One region of the Pseudomonas sp. PDM14 genome, then DNA from elsewhere that is predicted to be linked to it. Evidence: riboswitches for the same ligand, from Rfam matches in the RefSeq annotation. Region 1 holds a riboswitch; each other region holds the start of a gene.

What was found. Region 1 has a riboswitch for cobalamin ahead of IB229_RS00945 (TonB-dependent receptor). Riboswitches for the same ligand answer to the same signal wherever they lie in the genome.
Region 2: linked by a shared signal. The riboswitch ahead of cobG (precorrin-3B synthase) and the one ahead of IB229_RS00945 (TonB-dependent receptor) in region 1 are both predicted to bind cobalamin.
Region 3: linked by a shared signal. The riboswitch ahead of cobW (cobalamin biosynthesis protein CobW) and the one ahead of IB229_RS00945 (TonB-dependent receptor) in region 1 are both predicted to bind cobalamin.

What each region holds. Positions count from the first base shown of each region.
Region 1 is NZ_JACVAQ010000001.1:234,162-241,238, forward strand. Features, by position in the region: gene IB229_RS00930 (diguanylate cyclase domain-containing protein) at 1-105, shown strand, start outside; gene IB229_RS00935 (hypothetical protein) at 193-819, shown strand; gene IB229_RS00940 (glyoxalase superfamily protein) at 1,005-1,538, shown strand; cobalamin riboswitch at 1,675-2,021, shown strand; gene IB229_RS00945 (TonB-dependent receptor) at 2,182-4,320, shown strand; gene IB229_RS00950 (ABC transporter ATP-binding protein) at 4,419-5,192, shown strand; gene IB229_RS00955 (ABC transporter substrate-binding protein) at 5,189-6,157, shown strand; gene IB229_RS00960 (FecCD family ABC transporter permease) at 6,154-7,077, shown strand, end outside.
Region 2 is NZ_JACVAQ010000002.1:111,215-118,291, forward strand. Features, by position in the region: gene IB229_RS22045 (hypothetical protein) at 2-130, opposite strand; gene IB229_RS13200 (TIGR00730 family Rossman fold protein) at 203-781, opposite strand; gene IB229_RS13205 (ATP-binding protein) at 916-1,926, shown strand; gene IB229_RS13210 (vWA domain-containing protein) at 1,851-2,597, shown strand; gene IB229_RS13215 ((2Fe-2S) ferredoxin domain-containing protein) at 2,604-3,320, opposite strand; gene IB229_RS13220 (cobalt-precorrin-6A reductase) at 3,358-4,092, opposite strand; gene cbiE (precorrin-6y C5,15-methyltransferase (decarboxylating) subunit CbiE) at 4,089-5,309, opposite strand; cobalamin riboswitch at 5,373-5,719, shown strand; gene cobG (precorrin-3B synthase) at 5,810-7,077, shown strand, end outside.
Region 3 is NZ_JACVAQ010000002.1:100,178-107,254, reverse strand. Features, by position in the region: gene cobN (cobaltochelatase subunit CobN) at 1-1,391, opposite strand, end outside; gene cobW (cobalamin biosynthesis protein CobW) at 1,556-2,605, opposite strand; cobalamin riboswitch at 2,703-2,888, opposite strand; cobalamin riboswitch at 2,948-3,177, shown strand; gene IB229_RS13180 (CbtB domain-containing protein) at 3,275-3,460, shown strand; gene IB229_RS13175 (CbtA family protein) at 3,498-4,208, shown strand; gene IB229_RS13170 (cobalamin biosynthesis protein) at 4,244-4,645, shown strand; gene cobM (precorrin-4 C(11)-methyltransferase) at 4,675-5,451, shown strand; gene IB229_RS13160 (hypothetical protein) at 5,411-5,725, opposite strand; gene IB229_RS13155 (hypothetical protein) at 5,930-6,169, shown strand; gene IB229_RS13150 (hypothetical protein) at 6,561-6,722, shown strand; tRNA gene IB229_RS13145 (tRNA-Leu) at 6,796-6,882, opposite strand; tRNA gene IB229_RS13140 (tRNA-Cys) at 7,008-7,077, opposite strand, start outside.

The sequences.
Region 1 (7,077 bases):
CCGCGTGACGGCCACTCCTTCGAGGGCCTGATCACCCGTGCCGACGCTGCCATGTACTGCGCCAAGGCGGCCGGCGGTGGCGAGGTGCGCGTCAGCCAGTGGTAAAACGCGGGCGCGTTCAGGGTCGATTCGCCGCGCGCATGCAGGTATCGTCTGCGTCTTCGCCCGATCCGCCAGGAAAGCCCCCGCTCCATGAGTCAGCCAGCCGTTCGTACCGCCCTTCTCGCCGTCCTGTTGGCAAGCGCCGCCCCCGTCCTGGCCAAGGTCGAGATCGAGGCCGTGCAGCACAAGAGCATCGGCCCGATGCTGGTGGCCAAGGTCTCCGAGGACATCGCCCCCGGTGATTACGAGGTGCTGATGAAGGGCATCATGGCCAACCCCGGCACCTTCGCGCAGAAGGTGGTGATGCTCGACAGCATCGGTGGCAGCGTGCCGGAAGCCATCCGCATGGGCCGCCTGCTGCGCGAAACCGATTTCGACACCCTGGTGCCCTCCACCGGCGTGTGCCAGGGCACCTGCGTCTACCTGCTGGCGGCCGGACGCAAGAAGACCGTGCGCGGGCATGTCGGTATCCACCGGCCGTACTACGCCAACGGAGATTCGGCCCAGGGCGAGGCGCGCTATAACGGCGTGCGCTACAACGCTGCGGCCTACCTGCGTGAGATGAACGTGCCAAGCACCCTGATCGAGGAGATGAACCGTATCGACCCGCGGCAGATGCGCGTGCTCAGCCCGGCCGAGCTGGCGCGTTTTCGCCTCAGCTCACCGACCGTCTCCGCGCCAGCACCAGTGGCAGCCCCGGCACCCGCCAAGAAGTAACCATTGCCCCGAGCGGCGCCTGCCGTTAGCATCGCCAGCCAAGGCCGATGCTGCCTGCCGCTCGCACCCTACGGGGTTTGGTGAAAGCATCGTTTCCCGACTTCGCCCCTTTCCATCTCGATTGGCGAACGCCTCAGCAACGCGAGCACTGACCCGCACTTTCGCCAGCAGAAGGATGGATACGCATGCGCGAACTCCCCGACGCCAAGGCCATGGCCAAGGCACTCAGAAACACCCTCAAGCACCAGCAGATCGACATCAGCCACAGCCAGGCGCTGGAACTGGTCGCCGCCCAACTCGGCTACGCCAACTGGAACGTCCTCGCGGCCAAGCTCGCCAGCGCCGAGGCCGATGGCATCCATTTCGCGCAGACGGCGCCGATCTTCCGCATCTTCGATGAAGCCAAGGCGCGGGAATTCTATGTCGACTTCCTCGGCTTCAACCTCGACTGGGAACACCGCTTCGGCGACAACTTTCCGCTGTACTGCCAGGTGTCGCGCGCCGGTCTGGTCCTGCACCTGAGCGGTCACCACGGCGACGCCAGCCCCGGCTCGACCGCCTACATCACCATGCATGGCGTCGAGCGCTTCCAGCAGGAACTGGCCGGCAAGGACTACACCTACATGAAGCCCGGCATCGAAGCGCTGCCGTGGGGCAAACAGGTGACCGTGACCGACCCGTTCAGCAACCGTATCCGCTTCTGCGAGCCGGACGACTGACCGCACTTCCCCTTGACTGACCGGCATGGCACGCGGCGAACGTACTGTTCGCCGCGCGTTTTCCTGCGCCTGCAATTCGCGTCTCGGCAAAACCGTTAACAATTCAACGCGTTGACTCGATTCATCATCGGTGGTCAGATGCGCGCCTGTTTCAGGTGCCCCCTGCCGCCGTGCTTGGGGTGAAACGGGAAACCGGTGCGTCCTTAGCACCTGTTCACGATCTCCTGCCCGTCGGCCAAACAGCGTTAAAAACGTCCTCGGAATGCTCATTTACAGTTCGTAAACTGCGCTTCCTCGGCCATTTTTGCCTCGTTTGGCTCTAGTTCAGAAGATCGTGAACAGGTTCTTAGGGACTAGTCCGGTGCTGCCCCCGCAACGGTAAGCGAGCGAACCATTCGACAGACCACTGTGCCTCGGCATGGGAAGGTGAATGGTTCATGACCCTCGCAAGCCCGGAGACCGGCCTGAACAGGTTGTGCGAAAACCACTGCGCTCGTACGCGCCGTTTTCACGCAGCCTGAAGCATTGTTTGGCAAACCCGCGGTGGGCGGGCGCAGGCCGGTTTCCGTGGGCGCGTGCGCCTGCGATTCCCTATGCGTTGTTCCCTCCGGGATTCATTCATTCCTGTTTCGAGTGGAACGACATGTCCCGTATCTCCCCTAGCAAAACCCTTTCCGGCAAAGCCCTGCGCGCGAGCCTGGCACCCTGCCTGCTCTTCGCCCTGCCGCTGCACGCCGCAGACGACGACACGGCCCTGGCCCTGCCCTCCACGGCCATCACCGAGACGGTAGACCAGCCCGAGCAACCCGACCTGCACACGCCGACCACCACCGGCTCGCGCCTCAACCTCAGCGCCCTGCAGACCCCGGCCAGCGTCACCAGCATCGGCGCCGAGCAGATCCAGAGCCGCAACAACGCCACCGTGCAGGACGCAGTCACCCGCTCGCCGGGCATCACCTTCGTCGGCTCGCCGGGCAACGGCGGCACGGCGCTGTCGGCCCGCGGTTTCAGCGGCCACAGCTCGACCATGCAGCTGTTCGACGGCACCCGCCTGTACGTCGGCGCGGGCACCGTGACGTTCCCGATCGACACCTGGTCGGTCGAGCGCATCGACATCCTCCGCGGCCCGGCCTCGGTGCTGTACGGCGAAGGTGCCACCGGCGCCGTAGTCAACGTGGTGCCGAAGAAGCCCTTCGCAGGCGAGATCCGCAATCGCCTGCGCCTGGGCTACGGCTCCGATGACCGCCGCCAGGGCGCGCTCGACAGTGGCGGCTCGCTGAGCGACAGCCTCAGCTACCGCTTCAACATCAACCAGCAGGCCAGCAACGGCTGGGTCGACCGTGGCGACTCGGAAAGCCTGGCGATCAGCGCCGCCCTGCGCTGGGAGGCCAGCGACGACCTCAGCTTCACCTTCTCCCACGACTACGGCGACCTGCAGCCACAGCAGTACTTCGGCACCCCGCTGGTAGACGGTCGCTACCGCGAGAGCCTGCGTGAGCACAACTACAACGTCGACAACGCCACCGTGCACTACAACGACCAGTCGACCCGCCTGGTCACCGACTGGCGCATCAGCGACAACATCACCGCCAGCAACCAGCTGTACTTCCTCAAGACCCAGCGCCGCTGGCGCAACGCGGAAACCTATACCTGGCAGCCCGGCGACGTGGTAGACCGCAGCGACTTCATCAGCATCAAGCACACCCAGGAACAGCTCGGCGACCGCCAGAGCTTCACCTTCGAGCATTCGCTGTTCGGCCTCGACAGCCGTACCGTGGTCGGCGCCGACTACAACTCGATCCGCTTCGTGCGCAAGCACGACTTCGGCAACACCTACGGCGACAGCGTACCGCTGGGCCAGTCCGGCGGTGGTGGCTACGTCAGCAACGACCCGTACCGTTCGCGCGACGGCAGCCAGGCGCGGCAGTTCTCGCTGTTCGCGGAGAACCGCACCCAGCTCACCGAGCAACTCTCGCTGGTCACCGGCGTGCGCCGCGACCAGGTGCACCTGGACCGTACCGATATCCCTAACGACATCCGCAGCGACCGCAGCCTGACCGGCAACAACTGGCGCGCCGGCCTGGTGTTCGCGGTCAACGACGACCTTTCCGTCTATGGCCAGCACGCTACCAGCACCGAGGGCGTGAACAACCTGCTGACCCTCAATGCCAGCCAGCAGCAATGGGATCTGACCGAAGCCAAGCAGAATGAAATCGGTATCAAGCAGCAGTTTCTCGATGACCGTGGCGAGTGGACCCTGGCCGCCTACCACATCGTCAAGAAGAAGCTGCTGAGCACCGACCCGGCCAACCCGACCGTGCAACAGCAGATCGGCCAGCAATCCTCGGACGGTATCGAGGCGACCCTGGAGCTGAGCCTGCCGTACGCCATCCAGCTGTCCGCCAACGCCGCTTTCGTGCGTGCCGAGTTCGACGAGTTCGCCAGCGGCGCCAACGACTACCAGGGCAACCGCCCGACCAACGTGCCGCGTCGCTCGGCCAACCTGTGGCTGAGCAAGGCCTTCGCCGAGCGCGTCACCGCTGGTGCCGGCGTGCGTTACGTCGACAAGCGCTACGCCGACAACGCCAACGACAGCGAGCTGCCGAGCTACACCGTGGTCGACGCCACCCTCGACTGGCACGTGCAGCCGGACGTGACGCTGGGCCTGCAACTGAACAACCTGTTCGACCGCCAGTACGCCAGCACCTCGAGCAACAACGGGGCGCAGTGGTACCTGGGCGATCCGCGCTCGTTCTTCGTCACGGCCGACTACCGCTTCTAAACCAGGCGCCTGCGCTCGATGCGCAGGCGCACCAGGGCGCCGCATTCATGGCAGATACCGCCTGTGGCGCCTTCACCTGATGAACCCGCGAACTGACCATGTCCACCCTGCACCTCGACCACCTGGCCTGGGCCACCGACACCCACCGCTGGCTGCTGCGCGACATCGACCTGCATGTCGCCCAGGGCGAGTTCGTCGGCCTGATCGGCCCCAACGGCAGCGGCAAGACCAGCCTGCTGCGCTGTGCCTACCGCTTCAGCCAACCGGCCAGCGGCCAGGTGCGGCTGGATGATCACGACCTCTGGCGACAGAGCCCGCGCTGGAGCGCACAGCGTATCGCCGTGGTGCTGCAGGAGTTTCCCCAGGAGTTCGGCCTCAGCGTGCGCGACGTGGTCGCCATGGGCCGCACCCCTCACAAAGGTCTGTTCGACGGCGATACCCTCGAAGACGCCGAGCTGATCGCGCAGGTGTTACGCCGCCTCGGCCTGGACAGCCTCGCCGAGCACGCCTTCGCCACCCTCTCCGGCGGCGAGAAACAGCGCGTGTTGCTGGCCCGCGCCCTGGTGCAACAGCCGGGGTTGCTGATTCTCGACGAGCCGACCAACCACCTTGACCCGCGCTACCAGCTGGAGCTGCTGCAGCACCTGCGCGGCCTGGGCCTGAGCACGCTGGCGAGCTTCCACGACCTGAACCTGGCGGCGGCGTTCTGCGACCGCCTGTATGTCCTCGCCGACGGCCGACTGGTCGCCAGCGGCACGCCGGACGAGGTCCTCAGCGCCGAGCTGCTCCAGCGCGTGTTCGGCGTGCAGGCGCTGGTCGACCGCCATCCCCTTCACGCGTACCCACGCATCACCTGGATCACTCAAGCATGAACCTGCGCTGCCTGATCGCTCCCCTGCTGGCCCTGTTCGCCCTGCCGGCCATCGCCAGCGACTATCCACTGACGCTGCGCAGTTGCGAGCGTGACGTGACCTTTACGAAGGCGCCGCAACGCGCGGTCAGCCACGACATCAGCCTGACCGGCATGCTGCTCGCCCTCGGCCTGCGCGAGCGCATGGTCGGCTACACCGGCATCAGCGGCTGGAAAACCCTCGACCCGGCGATGAAAACCGCTCTCGGCGACCTGCCGGAGCTGGCCGCCCGCTACCCGTCGATGGAAACCCTGCTGGGCGTCGATGCCGACCTGCTCTTCGCCGGCTGGAACTACGGCATGCGCGTCGGCGGCCCGGTCACCCCGGACACGCTGGCGCCTTTCGACATCCCGGTCTACGAACTGAGCGAATCCTGTTCGCGGATCATGGCGCAGCGCCAGGCTAGCCTCGACGACCTCTACCGCGACCTGCTCAATCTCGGCCGCATCTTTTCCGTGGAAGTACGGGCCGAAGCCCTGGTCGCCGGTCTGCGCACGCGCATCGATACCGTGCAGGCACGGCTGACGAGCCAGACCGCTACGCCGCGCGTGTTCCTCTACGACAGCGGCGAGGACCGCCCCACCACCTCCGGGCGCCTGGGCATGCCCGAGGCGCTGATCCAGGCCGCTGGCGGGCGCAACGTGATGGACGACATCGCCGCCAGCTGGACCCAGGTCAACTGGGAAAGCGTGGTCGAGCGCGACCCGGAGGTGATCCTGATCGTCGATTACGGCCCACGCACCTGGCAGCAGAAGCGTGACCTTCTGCTGCAACACCCGGCGCTGCAGGACATCCAGGCGGTACGCGAGCAGCGCTTCCTGGTGCTGTCCTACCTCGAAGTCACCCCCTCGGTGGAAAGCGCCACGGCCATCGAGAAGATCGCCGCCAGCCTGCACCCGCAGCTGTTCGGGCAGGCGTCGTACTGATGCCGATCCGTAGCCCGGCCACCTATCGTCTGTTGCTGCTCGGCCTGCTAGGCGCGCTGCTGGTGTCCTGCATCACGGCACTGGCATTCGGTCCGGCGGCCGTGCCGCAGGCCAAGGTCTGGGCGATCGTCGCCGACCAGCTGGGGCTGCAGACGCGCGGGCAGTGGAGCAAGGGCCAGGAACACATCGTCTGGCTGATCCGCGCGCCGCGGGTGCTGCTCGGCGCCCTGGTCGGCGCCGGCCTGGCCCTGGTCGGCAGCGCGCTGCAGGCGGTCACGCGCAACCCGCTGGCCGACCCGCACCTGCTCGGCGTCAGCTCCGGCGCCGCGCTCGGTGCGGTGCTGGTGGTGCTCTACCTGGGCGAATTCATCGGCGCGTTCAGCCTGCCGCTGGCGGCCTTCATCGGCGCGGCCGGCGCCATGCTACTGGTGATCGCCGTGGCCCGACGCGGCGGTCGCCTGGAAAGCGATCGCCTGCTGCTGGCCGGGGTGGCGGTGTCATTCGTGCTCATGGCCCTGGTCAACCTGCTGCTCTACACCGGCGAACACCATGCCGCCAGCTCGGTGGTGTTCTGGATGCTCGGCGGCCTGGGGTCGGCACGCTGGCAGGTGATCTGGCTGCCGGCGCTGTGCGTGGCGCTCGGCCTGCTCGCCCTGCTGGTGCTGGCGCGCGGCCTCAATGCGCTGATGAGTGGCGAACAGACCGCCGTCAGCCTGGGCTTCAGCGGCCCGCGCCTGCGCCTGCAGGTGTTCGTCTGCACCGCACTGCTGACCGGTGTGCTGGTGTCGCTGTCGGGCGCCATCGGCTTCGTCGGCCTGATGGTGCCGCACATGGCGCGGCGCCTGGTCGGTGCCGAACACCGCCGCCTGCTGCCAATCAGCGCCCTGCTCGGCGCGCTGTTCCTGGTCTGGGTGGATGTC
Region 2 (7,077 bases), on a different contig from region 1:
ATCAGGCGCGCCTGTGGCTAAACCAATACCCATAAAAATAATCGGCGGCCACGGCCAATACCGCCTGCGCACGCGCCGCGACGCGCAGGGCATCGAGGTGGGTGGTCAGCAGGTGAGGGGTATGGGGCATGGCACGCTCCGATCAGGTTTTGGCACGTTAATTCATCGGCTGCAGGGCTTCAACCGCTAATTTCCCGCGGGCTCAGGTCTCGTCGCGCTGGATCCACTTGGCCACGCTTGGTGGCGTATAGGCGTGGATGGCGGCGAGCAGGCCGTCGATGGTGTCTTCGACGATCAGCATGTCGCGGTACACCGGCTTGACGAAGCCTTCCTCGACCAAGTGATCGAGAAAGCCGATCAGGCGATCGTAATAGCCGTCGGTATTGAGCAGTGCGCAGGGCTTGTGGTGATAGCCCAGCTGGGCCCAGGTCCAGACCTCGAACAGTTCCTCCAGGGTGCCGACACCGCCGGGCAGGGCGATGAAACCGTCGGACAACTCGGCCATCAGCGCTTTGCGCTGGTGCATGGAGTCGACGATGCGCAGGTCGTCGAGGGCGGTGTGCGCCACTTCCTTTTCCCACAGCGAGCGCGGGATCACGCCGATCACTTCGCCTTGTGCCTGCAGCGCCGCATTGGCCACGGCGCCCATCAGACCGACCGATGCGCCGCCGTAGACCAGGCCTATGCCGGCGTTGGCCAGGGCGCGGCCGAGCTGACTGGCAGCCTCGCCGTAGACGGCCTGGCGGCCGGAGCTGGAACCACAGAAAACACACAGACGCATGACGAATCTCCTTTGCGCGCATCGAGGGCGGCGACCTTAGCAGACCCTTCCCGGGCAGGACACACCGCGGCCGTTGCACTTTCGTCGTGGCCGCTGTTCTACAATGCCGCCTTCGTTTTCCGCCGGATGTCGCCATGACCAGCACTGCGCATTTCCCCCTCGCCGCCGTCGTCGCCGCCGACGACCTCAAGCTGGCGCTGTGCCTGGTGGCGGTCGATCCGGCGATTGGCGGCATCCTCATCGAGGGCCCGCGCGGCATGGCCAAGTCGACCCTGGCGCGTGGCGTGGCAGAGCTGCTGCCGAGCGGGCAATTCGTCACCCTGCCGCTGGGCGCCAGCGAGGAGCGCATCGTTGGCACGCTGGATCTGGATGCGGCACTGGGCGAAGGTCGCGCGCAGTTCTCGCCCGGCCTGCTGAGCCGTGCCGATGGCGGGGTGCTCTATGTCGATGAGGTCAATCTGCTGCCCGACCACCTGGTCGACCTGTTGCTGGATGCGGCGGCCAGCGGGGTAAACCATGTCGAGCGCGACGGTATTTCCCATCGGCACAGCGCGCGCTTCGTGCTGATCGGCACCATGAACGGCGAGGAGGGCGAACTGCGCCCGCAACTGCTCGACCGCTTCGGCCTCAACCTGGCGCTCGATGGCCAGCCGCAACCGGCCCTGCGTGCCGAGATCGTGCGCCGCCGTCTGGCCTTCGACGCGGACCCGCAGGCGTTCCTGCAGCAATGGGCCGGTGCCCAGGACGAGCTGCGCAGCCGCTGCCAGGCCGCGCGTGATCTGCTGCCTAGCATCGCCCTGGATGACGCGACGCTGAACGCGATCAGCCAGCGCTGCTTCGACGCCGGCGTCGACGGCCTGCGCGCCGACCTGGTCTGGCTGCGCGCCGCGCGCGCCCATGCCGCCTGGCGCGGCTCGGCGCAGATTGAAAACCTCGACATCGAGGCGGTCGCCGATTTCGTCCTGCGCCATCGCCGCCGTCACGCTTCGCCACCTGCCGCGCAGCCACCTCAGTCGCAGCCGAACCAGGCCGCTCCTGGCGAAACCGTGCAATCGAATCCTGATGGTCAATGGGGCGAGCTGCCGGCGCAACCGCAGGCGGCAGGCGAGCGGCGCGAGCCGCCACGCTGGGCAAAAAAGCCCTGAGCATCCGCCCGCGCCAGCCCCAGGGCGCGGATGCCAGACCTCGACCGGGCAGCCTGATCGGCGGACGCAGTGGCGCCAGCCGCAGCGGCCGGCTGGGCGCCGTCGACTGGCCGGCGAGCCTGCTCAAGGGCCGCCCGCGCAGCGTGCGTGAGCTGCTGCGGCGCCCGCGCAGCGCACAAGCGGATGAACTCTGGCTGGTGATCGTCGACGCCTCGGCCTCGACCCGCCGGCAGGGTGCGCTGAGCCAGGCCAAGGGCCTACTGGCCAGCGTCTTCGACCAGGCCTATCGGCAACGCGTGCGACTGGCCGTGCTGGCGGCCAGCGGTCAGGACGCGACCTGGCGCTGGCAGGGGCAGAAGGCCTCCACTGCGCTGAACGACTGGCTGCAGGATCTGGGTGCCGGTGGCGGCACACCGCTGATCGAAGCGCTACAGCAGGCTTCCGACTGGCTGCTGCGCCGCCAGCGCCTGAAACCCGCCGAAAACCAGCGCCTGCTGGTGCTCACCGATGGCCGCTTGCATGACTGGCCGGCGCTGTTGCCGGCTGCCTGCCCGGCGCTGTTGGTGGACATCGAGTGCGCGCCGATCCGCCTGGGCCGTGCGCAACGCCTGGCTGCCGAGCTGGGGGCCGAATACCAGCATATCGAGGAGATGGCGCTGCAGTCCCGCTGAGCGGGTTCAGCCGCGACGCATGATCAGCTCGGGCACCTCGCGCCCGGCGACGAACTGCTCCTGCACCAGGCGCTGCACATCGGCTTCGCTGGCGATCTGATACCAGGCGCCCGGCGGGTAGACGCTTAGGGTCGGGCCCTGGTCGCAGGGGAATTGGCACTGGGTGCGGGTGATGTGCACGCCACCCGCGCACTCCAGCTTGCCCGCCGCTTTCAATTGTTCGCGTAGCGCCTTCCACAACGGCAGCGCGCCGCGACGGGTGCAGCGCGGGCCGTTGCACAGCAACACGCGGTACTGGTGCTCGGGGATGCAGGACCAGGCGTGGGCATCGGGGAGGACGGGCACGTCGACGCAGCCAAGGTGCTTGTCGCGCTGCTCGATCAGCGCACCGATCGCGTCGAGCGCCTCGCTGTTGCCGCGGGCCACGAACAGTCGATTCGCCTGTTCGCCACCGATGCTCTGCAGTTCGCTGCGCAGCCAGTCCAGGTACGGGCTGCTGCTGTTCGGATCGAGGTCGATCAGCAGCAGCGGCAACTCGCCAGCGGCGACACAGGCGCGTACCTGTTGCCAGAGATCGGCGAAGCCCTCGCTGGTATCGACGATATCCGCCAGGGCTTCGGGGCCACGCAGGGCAATCAGCTGGCGCTGGAACAGGTCGGCGTAGGAGCCACGCTGCAGGTCAGGGCCGACGAGCAGCGTGCGGGCGTAAGGTGAGGCGGGCATGGCGGTTCCGTGTACGGCAAGGAAAGCGGCCGGCAGTTTACCCGAGCCCGCCGGGCAAGGCTTGCAGTGCCTGCCACAGCGCCTCGCCGGTGCTGAATTCGCGCGCCACCGCAGGCAGTGTCGGGCGCGCCAGTATCAGCACCGGCAGGCCGCGCTCGCGAGCCACCTGCAGCTTGGCCTCGGTGGCGCTACCGCCGCTGTTCTTGCTGATCAGCACATCGAAATTTTCCGCGGCGAACAGCGCGCGTTCACGCTCCAGGCTGAATGGGCCGCGGTCGCCGATCACACGTGCTCGGACGTTGCCAGGATGCTCGTCGAGCATGCGTACGGTCCAGAACTGCCCGGCCGGGATCTCGTCGAGGTGCTGCAGCGGTTCGCGGCCGAGGGTGAAGAACGGCCGCTGAAAGAGGCCGAGCGCGGTGCTCAGTTCGGCCCAGTCGGCCACTTCGCGCCAGTCATCCCCGGCGCCAGCCTGCCAGCCGGGGCGGCGCAGCGCCCAGCAGGGGATGCCGGTTTGTTCGGCGGCGCGGGCGGCGTTGGCGCTGATCTGCGCGGCATAGGGATGGGTGACGTCAAGCAGCAGGTCGATGCCCTGTTCGCGGATGAAGGCGGCCAGGCCCGCAGCGCCGCCGAAGCCGCCAACACGCACCTGGCAGGTCAGGTCACTGGGCACTTTGCCCAGCCCGGCGAGGCTGTAGATATGCGGCGGGCCAAGGCGACGGGCGATGGCCAGGGCATCGCCGACGCCACCGAGCAGGAGGAGGCGTGTCATGCCGGCACGGCGCTCGCAGGCTTGTGCAGTTCCAGCAGGGTGATCGGCAGGGCGCTGCGCCAGGTGTCGAAGCCGCCCAGCGGCTGCGCCTGGGCCACGGCGATGCGGGTCAGTTCGCCACCGTGGGTTTCGCGCCAGGCGACCAGCACCGCTTCGCTCTGCAGGGTGACGGCGTTGGCGATCAGCCGGCCACCGGGCTTTAGCTGCTGCCAGCAGTGTTCGAGCACGCCGGCAATGGTCACGCCGCCGCCGATGAAGATCGCCTCGGGGCGTTCGAGGCCGTGCAGTGCCTCGGGTGCGGCGCCGCATACCAGGTGCAGGGCGGGCACGCCAAGGGCGTCGCGGTTGTGCTGGATCAGTTGCTGCCGACTGTTGTCGGCTTCGATGGCGATGGCGCGGCAGCTGGGGTGCGCACGCATCCACTCGATGCCGATGGAGCCGCAGCCGGCGCCGACATCCCACAGCAGCTCGCCGGGCCGAGGCGCCAGGCGGGCGAGGGTGATGGCGCGCACGTCACGCTTGGTCAGCTGGCCATCGTGGCGGTAGGCGTCGTCGGGCAGGCCGCAGGTCAGCGGCAGGTGAGTGGCATCGGCATCGGCCAGGCATTCCACCGCCAGCAGGTTGAGCGCCGCGGCTTCGTTGAGCGCCCAGTCCTGGGCCAGGCCATCGATGCGCCGCTCCAGCGGGCCGCCGAGGTGTTCGAGCACGGTCAGGCGGCTGGGGCCGAAACCGCGTTCGCGCAGCAGCGTGGCAATGGCGGCGGGGCTGCTGCCGTCGTTGCATAGAATCAGCAAGCGCTGGCCCGCGTGGATGTGTGCATGCAACGCTGCCAGCGGGCGGGCCACTACCGAGAGCAGGCTGACCTCCTGCAACGGCCAGCCGAGGCGCGCAGCCGCCAGCGAATAGGAGGAGGGTGCGGGCAGGACCAACAGCTCGTCCGTCGGTATCTGCCGCGCCAGGCTGGCGCCGACGCCGAACAGCATCGGATCGCCGCTGGCCAACACACAGACCGGCGTGCCGCGGTGCTCCAGCACGGGCGCCAGGCTGAACGGGCTGGGCCAGGCCTGGCGTGGTGCGCGAATACAGAGAGGCAACAGGTCGAGCTGGCGCGGTGCGCCGACGATCCTCGCGGCGCCCAGCAGCGCGCGCCGCGCGGCCTTGCCTAGCCCGGCATAGCCGTCTTCACCGATTCCCACCACCGTCAGCCACTGCGCCATGCGCCTTCCTCACTGTAAAACCCGTGCGACGAGCAGGCTTGTCGCTGCGCCGGACAAAGCGGGCATAATAGCGCCTTCGTCGGTGCCTGATGGGTTCGCCCGCAGGCCGAAGAGGGAATACGGAGGAGGCGTCGCTTCCAACCGTGGCTGCCCCCGCAACTGTAAGCAGCGAGTCGTTCCGCGCAGATACCACAGAGAACCCTGTTTCGGATTTCTTGAACTAGAGCCAGGCAAGGCGAAACCAGGCGAAGAAGCGCAATTTACGAGGTGTAAATGAGCATTCTGAGCCTGATTTCAACGCAGCCTGGCCGACGATCAAGGGATTCGAGACGGGTTCTGAGCAATCGGGAAGGTGGTGGAACGATCTTGACCTGCCAGCCAGGAGACCTGCCGACGACGCTGTCGCGAGTGCCAACATCGGGCGGGGTGTACCGATGCCGCAGTACCTGTCTGTTCGGGTGCTGCTGGTCCGGTCGCCGCGCCTTGCTTCTGGTGACCCTTTGAACGAATTGCCCGCCATCGCCGACCTGCCCGTGCCACGCCCTTCGGCGTGCCCCGGGCTGCTGCGCATCGTCGCGGCACTGGACGGCGGCGTCTGCCGGGTCAAGTTGCCCTGCGGCGTGCTCAGCAGCGCCCAGGCCCGCGCTATCGCCAGTGCCGCGCAGGCCTGCGCCAGCGGTGTGCTGGAACTGACCAACCGCAGCAACCTGCAGGTCCGTGGCGTGCGCAGCGACCAGGCGGATCGGCTGATCGCGGCCCTGCTCGACGCCGGCCTCGGCCCGCGCACCCTGGGTGCGGACGATGTGCGCAACCTGCTGGTCAGCCCGGCGGCCGGCCTTGATCCGGCTGCACACCTCGATGTGCGCCCTCTGGCCGAGCAGATCCTCGATCTGCTGCAGGACACGCCGGCGTTCCACGGCCTGTCGCCCAAATTCGCCCTGCAACTCGACGGTGGCGAAGCCCTGAACATGCTCGAACACCCGCATGACCTGTGGCTGAGCGCAGTGCCGGGTGATGACGCCGCACTGGCCTTCGGCCTGGCAGGCAGGCCGCTGGATGCACCATTGGCGCGGGTGCCGCGCGAGCATGCCGTGGCGCTGGTCGAGGCGGTGCTGCAGCTGTTCCTCGATATCGCGAGCGACGAGCAGGTGCGCATGCGTCAGCTGCTGGGCAGCCTCGCGGCCGAGGATTTTCTCGTGCAATTGCAGGCACGGCTGCCATTCGCCTTGCTGCCTGCACAGAGGGTTGCACGCGAGCCGGTGCTGACACGCCTACCGCTCGGCCTTCTCCCCCAGCGCCAAACCGGCCTGCAGATGCTGCTGGCCGCCAGCGACCTCGGGCGCATCGACGCCAGCCAACTGACGGCGCTGGCCGACATCGCCGAGCGTGATGGCGACGGCAGCCTGCGCCTGACGCCGTGGCAGGGCGTGCTGCTGCCGAACATTGCCAGTGACCGTGCGGCCGCCGTGCGTGCTGCCGTGGCCGCGCTGAGGTTGCGCGTGGATGCGGAAGAGCCGCTGACCCAGCTGGTCGCCTGCACGGGCTCCGCCGCCTGCATCAAGGGCCACGCCGATACCAAGGCCGACGCGCTGCGCCTGGCCGAACTGCTGCGCGCTGGTGGTGCACGGCCGCAGGTGCACCTGAGTGGCTGCGCTCGTTCGTGTTCCAGCGCACACACCGCCCCTTTCACCCTGCTGGCGCAGCCCGGTGGCCGCTACCAGCTGTACCAGCGCGCCCCCGGCGTGAGCGGCTTCGGCCGCCTGCTGGC
Region 3 (7,077 bases), on a different contig from region 1:
GCTGCGAAGAACCGCTGGTAGGCGTCCAGCGCCAAACTTTGCGCGCAGGGCCGCAGATCGAGGTTGTCGAGATCGTTGGTCACGCCACCGAGCAACTGGTGGATCAGCGCGGTGCCGCTGTGCGGCAACGCCTCGACCGGATAACCCTGCTGTTGCAAGGCCTGGAGGATATTCAGCGCCGCCGCCGGGGTGTCCAGGCCGACACCGTTGCCGATACGGCCGTCGCGGGTCGGGTAGTTGGCCAACACCAGGGCAATGCGTTTGTCCGCAGCCGGCGTGCACTGCAGCTCGCACCAGCGCCGTGCCAGTTCGGCGACGAAATCCATGCCCGGCAGGTGCGCGCGGTAGCAGACCACATCGCTCTGGCTGCGCTCGCTGCGCCAGGCCAGGCCCTTGAAGCTGATCGGCCGGGTGATCAGTCGGCCGTCCAGCTCCGGCAGCGCGATATGCATGGCCAGATCGCGGGGGCCGAGGCCCTGGGCGTTGCCTTGCCACTGCTCTTCGCTGTCCAGCGCGCAAAGCGCCTGCAGCACCGGCACATCGCGGCGAAACGGCCTTGCCTGGGGCGACTCCGGGTTGGATTGGGCGAAACCGGTGGTGTTGAGGATCATGCTCGCGCCGGCTTCGTCCAGCCAATCCTCGACTTGCGCCAGGCAGGCCGCCTCCTTGAGGCTGGCCACGGCAATGGGCAATGGATTGAGGCCCTGGGCCTGCAGCCGCTGGCAGAAGGTGTCGACGAAGGCGGTGTTCGCCGCCTGCACATGGGTGCGGTAGAAGAATAGCGCCGCCACCGGCGCGTCAGGCTGCCACTCGGCGCGCCAATCATCCAGGCGCACGTCACTTTTGTGCGGATGGTAGAGCCCGACACGCGGCAGCGCGCGGGGGGCATCCCAGGCGTAGTCGCGACTCAGGTAGCGATTGGCGATGCAATGGAAGAACTGCAGCGCGTTATCCACCCCGCCCTGGCGCAGATACTGCCAGAGCCGCTCGGCATCCTCGGCGGCGACGTTGCCCAGGCCGGTCAATTCGGGATCGGGGCTGTCATCGCCGGGCACCAGAATCAACGTCTTGCCGCGCCCCGCCAGCTCCACCAGACGCTCGATGCCGTAGCGCCAGTAGCTGACGCCGCCGTGCACGGAAATCAGGATGACCTTGGCGTGCTGCAGCACCTGCTCGACGTAGAAATCCACCGAGGCGTGGTTGCCCAGTTGCGCCGGACTGGCCAGACGCAGGGTTGGGTAATCCTCGGGCAGATGACGAGCGACCTCTGCCAGCAGCGACAGGTGCGAGTCGCCGGTGCACAGCACCACCAGCTCGGCGGGCGTCTGACCGAGATCGGCAACGCTGTCGGCTGGCAGGGCAACGCCGGGCTGGGTGCGCAGCAGGTGCATGGGTCAGGGCACCATCGAGGAAACCAAAGCGCCCTCACCCCAACCCTCTCCCGGGGGGAGAGGGAGTTGGATCAGCGCAGAGGTTCCGGCCATGCATGCGAGTGCTCCCCTCTCCCCTCGGGAGAGGGGCCGGGGGTGAGGGTGGGCAGTCCGCGCAAGGGGCATCAGCTCAACGATGCCTTCAATTCGGCCTCGATGGCAGCCTGATCCAGCTCCTGCCCAATCACCACCAAGCGGCTGATGCGGGCCTCCTCGGCGCCCCAGGCGCGGTCGAAGTGTTTGTCGAAGCGCTGGCCAACGCCCTGTACCAGCAGGCGCATCGGCTTGCCTGGAATCGCCGCGAAGCCCTTGATGCGCAGGATGCCGTGCTTGGCCACAACGTCTTTCAGCGCCTGCAGCAGGCGCGTTTCTTCCGCTTCCGGCAGATCGACGGAGAAGGAGTCGAACTCGTCGTGGTCGTGATCCTCGTCCTCATCGTCGTGATGGGTGCGACGGCTGTCGATGTGCAGCTCGGTCTCGCTGTTCAGACCCAGCAGCACGTCCAGCGGCAGTTCGCCGTTACGCGCCTCGATCACCTTGACCGCTTCCGGCAGTTCTTCCGCCACTTCGGCGCGCACCGTCGCCAGGGCGTTGGCGTCGAGCAGGTCGGTCTTGTTGAGGATCACCAGGTCGGCGCTGGCCAACTGGTCGGCGAACAGCTCGTGCAGCGGCGACTCGTGATCCAGGTTCGGGTCCTGCTTGCGCAGCGCGTCGACCTGATCGGGGAAGGCGGCGAACGTGCCGGCGGCCACGGCCGGGCTGTCGACCACGGTGATCACCGAGTCGACCGTGCAGGCGTTGCGGATTTCCGGCCAGTTGAAGGCCTGCACCAGTGGTTTGGGCAGGGCCAGGCCGCTGGTCTCGATGAGGATATGGTCGAAGTCGCCACGGCGCGCCACCAGTTCACGCATCACCGGGAAGAACTCTTCCTGCACGGTGCAGCACACGCAGCCGTTGGCCAGTTCGTAGACGCGGCCAGCGGCCTCTTCCTCGCTGCAGCCGATGGCGCACTGCTGGAGGATGGCGCCATCGATGCCCAGCTCGCCGAACTCGTTGACGATGACCGCGATACGGCGACCCTCGGCGTTGCCGAGCATGTGGCGCAGCAGTGTGGTTTTGCCGGCACCGAGGAAGCCGGTGACGATGGTGACGGGAAGTTTGGCGAGCGATTTCATGCGGGGCCCTGCGTCGATGATGGCGGCGAACGGGGGCAGCAGGACAGGCATGTACGGCCGGGCCGTCATGCGTGCACCACCGGATCACCCCGCCCGGTTGTCAAAGCGTCATCGAGGCAGGTCTCCTGGCTGGCAGGTCGGCATCGCTGCGCTGCCTTCCCGGTTGCCCAGTGGCGTCACGCGCATCGACTCGCTGCATACAGTTGCGGGGGCAGCCACGGCTTGCCGTGTTCCCTCTTAGCCGCGACGCAAGCGCCGCAGAACCTCGAAAGCGCGAAGGCTACGCAGGCCGCGGTGGCAGGTCAATCGCCAGAGTTGACGCTCGCGCCCGCTTCGTGATGTTCTAGAAAGGCTGTTTCAGGTGTCTCGCGCCGGCGTGCGCGAGGTGAAACGGGAAGCCGGTGGGTCATCCGCTCGATTGCGAGCGAAGACGAGTCCGGCGCTGCCCCCGCAACGGTAAGCGTACGTAGGGTTGTCGTAGTCACTGTGCCAGGCGCATGGGAAGGCTGACCCACACTGTCGAGAGACGGTCGTCGCAAGCCCGGAGACCGGCCTGAACCCCTTAGTTTGGCAACCCGCGGTGGGCGGGTACGCGCCGGATTCAGGCCCTGCCGGGCCTGCTCGTGCTGCGTCCTTCTGCCCTGCCCCTTTTCATCAGAAGGTCAGATCATGTCCAGCAGCACGCTTCCGTCTTCCGCAGCCGTCACGCTTCCCCTGTCGCAACGCCTGGTTCTCGCCGTCGGCAGCATCCTGCTCGGCGCGGCGCTAATCTTCGTTGCTGGTTTCTCGCACATCGAGGCGATGCACAACGCCGCCCACGATACCCGCCACAGCGCTGCGTTCCCCTGCCACTGAGCAGCCCGACGCCCACTCTTTCGAGAAGCCGACTCCAATGATCAAACGTATCGCCCAAACCGCCGGGTTCGCCGGCCTGCTCGCCGCCATCGTGCTGACCCTGCTGCAAAGCCTGTGGGTCACTCCGCTGATTCTCCAGGCGGAAACCTACGAAAACAGCGAACCGGCCACCGAGGTCGTCGCCGAACACAGCCACGCGGCCGACGCCGCCGCTCACGAGCACAGCCATGACGCCGAAGCCTGGTCGCCGGAAGACGGCTGGCAGCGCGTGCTCTCCACCGGCCTGAGCAACCTGGTGGTTGCCGTCGGTTTCGGCCTGATGCTGGCCGGCCTGTTCACCCTGCGTGCGCCGAACAAGACCTGGCAGGGCCTGCTCTGGGGCCTGGGCGGTTTCGCCACGTTCTCCCTGGCGCCATCCGCCGGCCTGCCGCCGGAACTGCCGGGCACCGCCGCTGCCGACCTGCTGCTGCGCCAATACTGGTGGATCGGCACGGCACTGGCCACTGCAGGCGGTCTCGGCCTGCTGGCCTTCGGTCGTAACTGGGCGCTGCGCATCGGCGGCCTGGTACTGCTGGCCATCCCGCACCTGATCGGCGCACCGCAGCCCGAGGTGCACGAGAGCCTGGCCCCGGAAGCCCTTGAGCACGAATTCATCCTCGCCTCCCTGCTGACCAACGCGGTGTTCTGGTCCGCCCTCGGTCTGGCTGCCGCCTGGTTCGCCAGCCGCACCAAGCAACCGTCCGCCTGAGTCATGCGCGCCTCGCTCCGGGGCGCGTTTTCTCGATGAGCATCGTGGTAGCCGGGATCGGTTGTCGCAAGGACTGCCCACTGGCCGACCTGCTAGCCTTGCTCGAGCAGGTCGTTGCCGAAGCAGGCCTCACACTCGATGATCTCAACGCCCTGGCCAGCAGCACGCACAAGCGCGATGAGCCGGGCCTGCAGCAACTGGCGCACCACCTTGCCCTCCCCCTCGCCTTGCTCCCCAGCGAGCACCTGGCCGGTTACCATGCACGCCTGAGTCAATCCTCGGCGCTTGCGCTGGCCATCACCGGCAGCGCTGGCGTGGCCGAAGCCAGCGCACTGGCGCATGCCGAGGCCCTGAGTGGAACAGCGGCCAGGTTGCGCTGCGAAAAGCGCAGCAGCGCCCGCGCCAGCATCGCCCTGGCAGTCGCCAGCGGCGCCTGACCGCCCCCCCCCTGAGTTGTGGAGAACGCATGACCGTCTATTTCATCGGCGCCGGCCCTGGCGATCCCGAGCTGATCACCGTCAAGGGCCAGCGCCTGCTGCGCAGCTGCCCGGTGATTCTCTACGCCGGCTCGCTGGTGCCCGAGGCGGTACTCGCCGGGCACAGCGCCGAGCAGGTGGTGAACACCGCACCGTTGCATCTCGATGAAATCATCGCGCTGCTCGCCGCCGCCCACGCCAACAGCCAGGATGTGGCCCGCGTGCACTCCGGCGATCCCTCGCTGTATGGCGCCATCGGCGAGCAGATCCGCCACTTGCGCGCGCTCGGCATCCCTTTCGAGATCATTCCCGGTGTCACCGCCACCGCCGCCTGCGCGGCCTTGCTGGAAAGCGAACTGACTCTGCCCGAAGTGTCGCAGACGGTAATTCTCACGCGCTTCGCCAGCAAGTCGCCGATGCCGCCCGGCGAAGAACTGCACGACCTTGCCCGCCATCGCGCGACCATGGCCATCCACCTGGGCATCAACCAGCTCGCGCAGATCGTCGAACAGCTGTTGCCGCATTACGGCCGCGATTGTCCGATCGCCGTGATCCATCGCGCCAGCTGGCCCGATCAGGACTGGGTCAGTGGCACCCTCGCCACCATCGAGGCGCAAGTACAGGCCAAGGGCTTTCGCCGTACCGCACTGATTCTGGTCGGCCGCGTGCTGGGCGCCGAGCAGTTTGCCGACTCAGCCCTCTACAACGCCGAAACCCGTCACCTGTTCAGGGCGAGCGACGACGCAGGCAATAGCGGCTCAGATTGACCTTGCCGAGGTTCTCGGCAATGGCGATTTCCATCCCCTGCTCGCCCAACTGCTGGTTGATGTCGCTGGCGAATAGCGCGCGGATGAACGACTGGTAGTCCGGCGCGCCGCCACCCATTTCGCGCACCATAAACCCATGCAGCGCAGGCAGGCTAAACGCCCACTCGCCAGGCGCACACGTAAAGCCCTGTGCCTGCAAACGCGCCAGCCATGCGTGGTTGCCCGCGACAACGTGCTGGCAGCACTCGAGAAAAACATCCACGGCATCGGGCATGGCGACCGGTCTTCACTTGGCTGGAGAGGTATTTCAGCAGACGCGGCAAATCGCGCTACTGGCGCTTCGATGGTCAAGCCTATACGGCCGCGCCACGCATTTACAGCCGTGCAACGACCGCTCACACCTCGGGTAAAACCATCGCCCTCATGCAGGGTCACAGCAGATGAGCACGATCAATCCACCCGATCACGCGAGGTCACCATGTCCACCGACAAAGAACTGGAAAAAGAAGTCCTAACCCGCCTGCTCCACGCCCATCCCGGCGGGCTGGGCAAGGAGATACTGGATAACTACCGTGGCGAGAGCGCCGTCGCCGAGGCCATCACCGACTTGCAATCGCGCGGGCTGATCCAGGACAGGAAAGCCGATGCGAACATCAACACCGACCCGATCAAACTGACCGCATCGGGCGTGGAAGCCGCCAAGCAGTTCGAGCACTGACAAAAAAGCCCCGGCACTGCCGGGGCTTTTTGTTTACGCGCGCCGCGATACTGCTCGGCTGCCTGGACTTACTCCACCTGAGACTCATCCGGGTCGCGTGGCTGCTCACCATCATCGCGATCCGGATCGACCGGTTCCGGGTCATGCTCCGCAGGGGGCAATTGCTGATCCTGCGGTCTTCCGTCGACGTGTCCCATCATCATGCTCCTCTGATTGCCTTCCTGTATCTGAAGACCCGAAGGCACGCGTGAACGTTCCAGAAACCCGCATGAGCACACGTCACGCAGGGCGACAGAACGCCGCAGGATTTTGGGCCGTGATGCAGCGCACAGATATCGAAAAGCCATCACCCCGCTGATATGCTCCGTGCAGCCAACAGGGAGCTCACTCAATGGAAGAAAAAAGGACATACCACGCGCTGCGCTCACACATCGATGCACTGATCGACCAGGGTGCGCAGATCGTCAGCCGCAGCCCTTTCAGCCTTCGGGTAAACGGCCGCCTCTATCGCATTCAGCACGGCATGATGGTCAGCTTCGGCCCAGGGTCGTAGCAGGCGAGGAATGTGATCGTCGAGCGTCGCGCAAGGGCGAGAGGAAAAGCAGAGAACTGAAGCCTCTGCGAACTGGTGCCCGAAGCCGGACTCGAACCGGCACGCCCTTACGAGCGAGAGATTTTAAGTCTCCTGCGTCTACCGATTTCGCCATTCGGGCGGTAGCGCTGCAAAGCGAGGGCTGGACTATATACAGCCATCGCACGCCTCGCAAGGCGCAAAAACAAAGCTGATGCAGATAAGAAAAAGCCCCGTAAATCAGTGATCTACGGGGCTTTTCTATAATGGAGGCCGATACCGGAATCGAACCGATGTACGCGGATTTGCAATCCGCTGCATAACCACTCTGCTAATC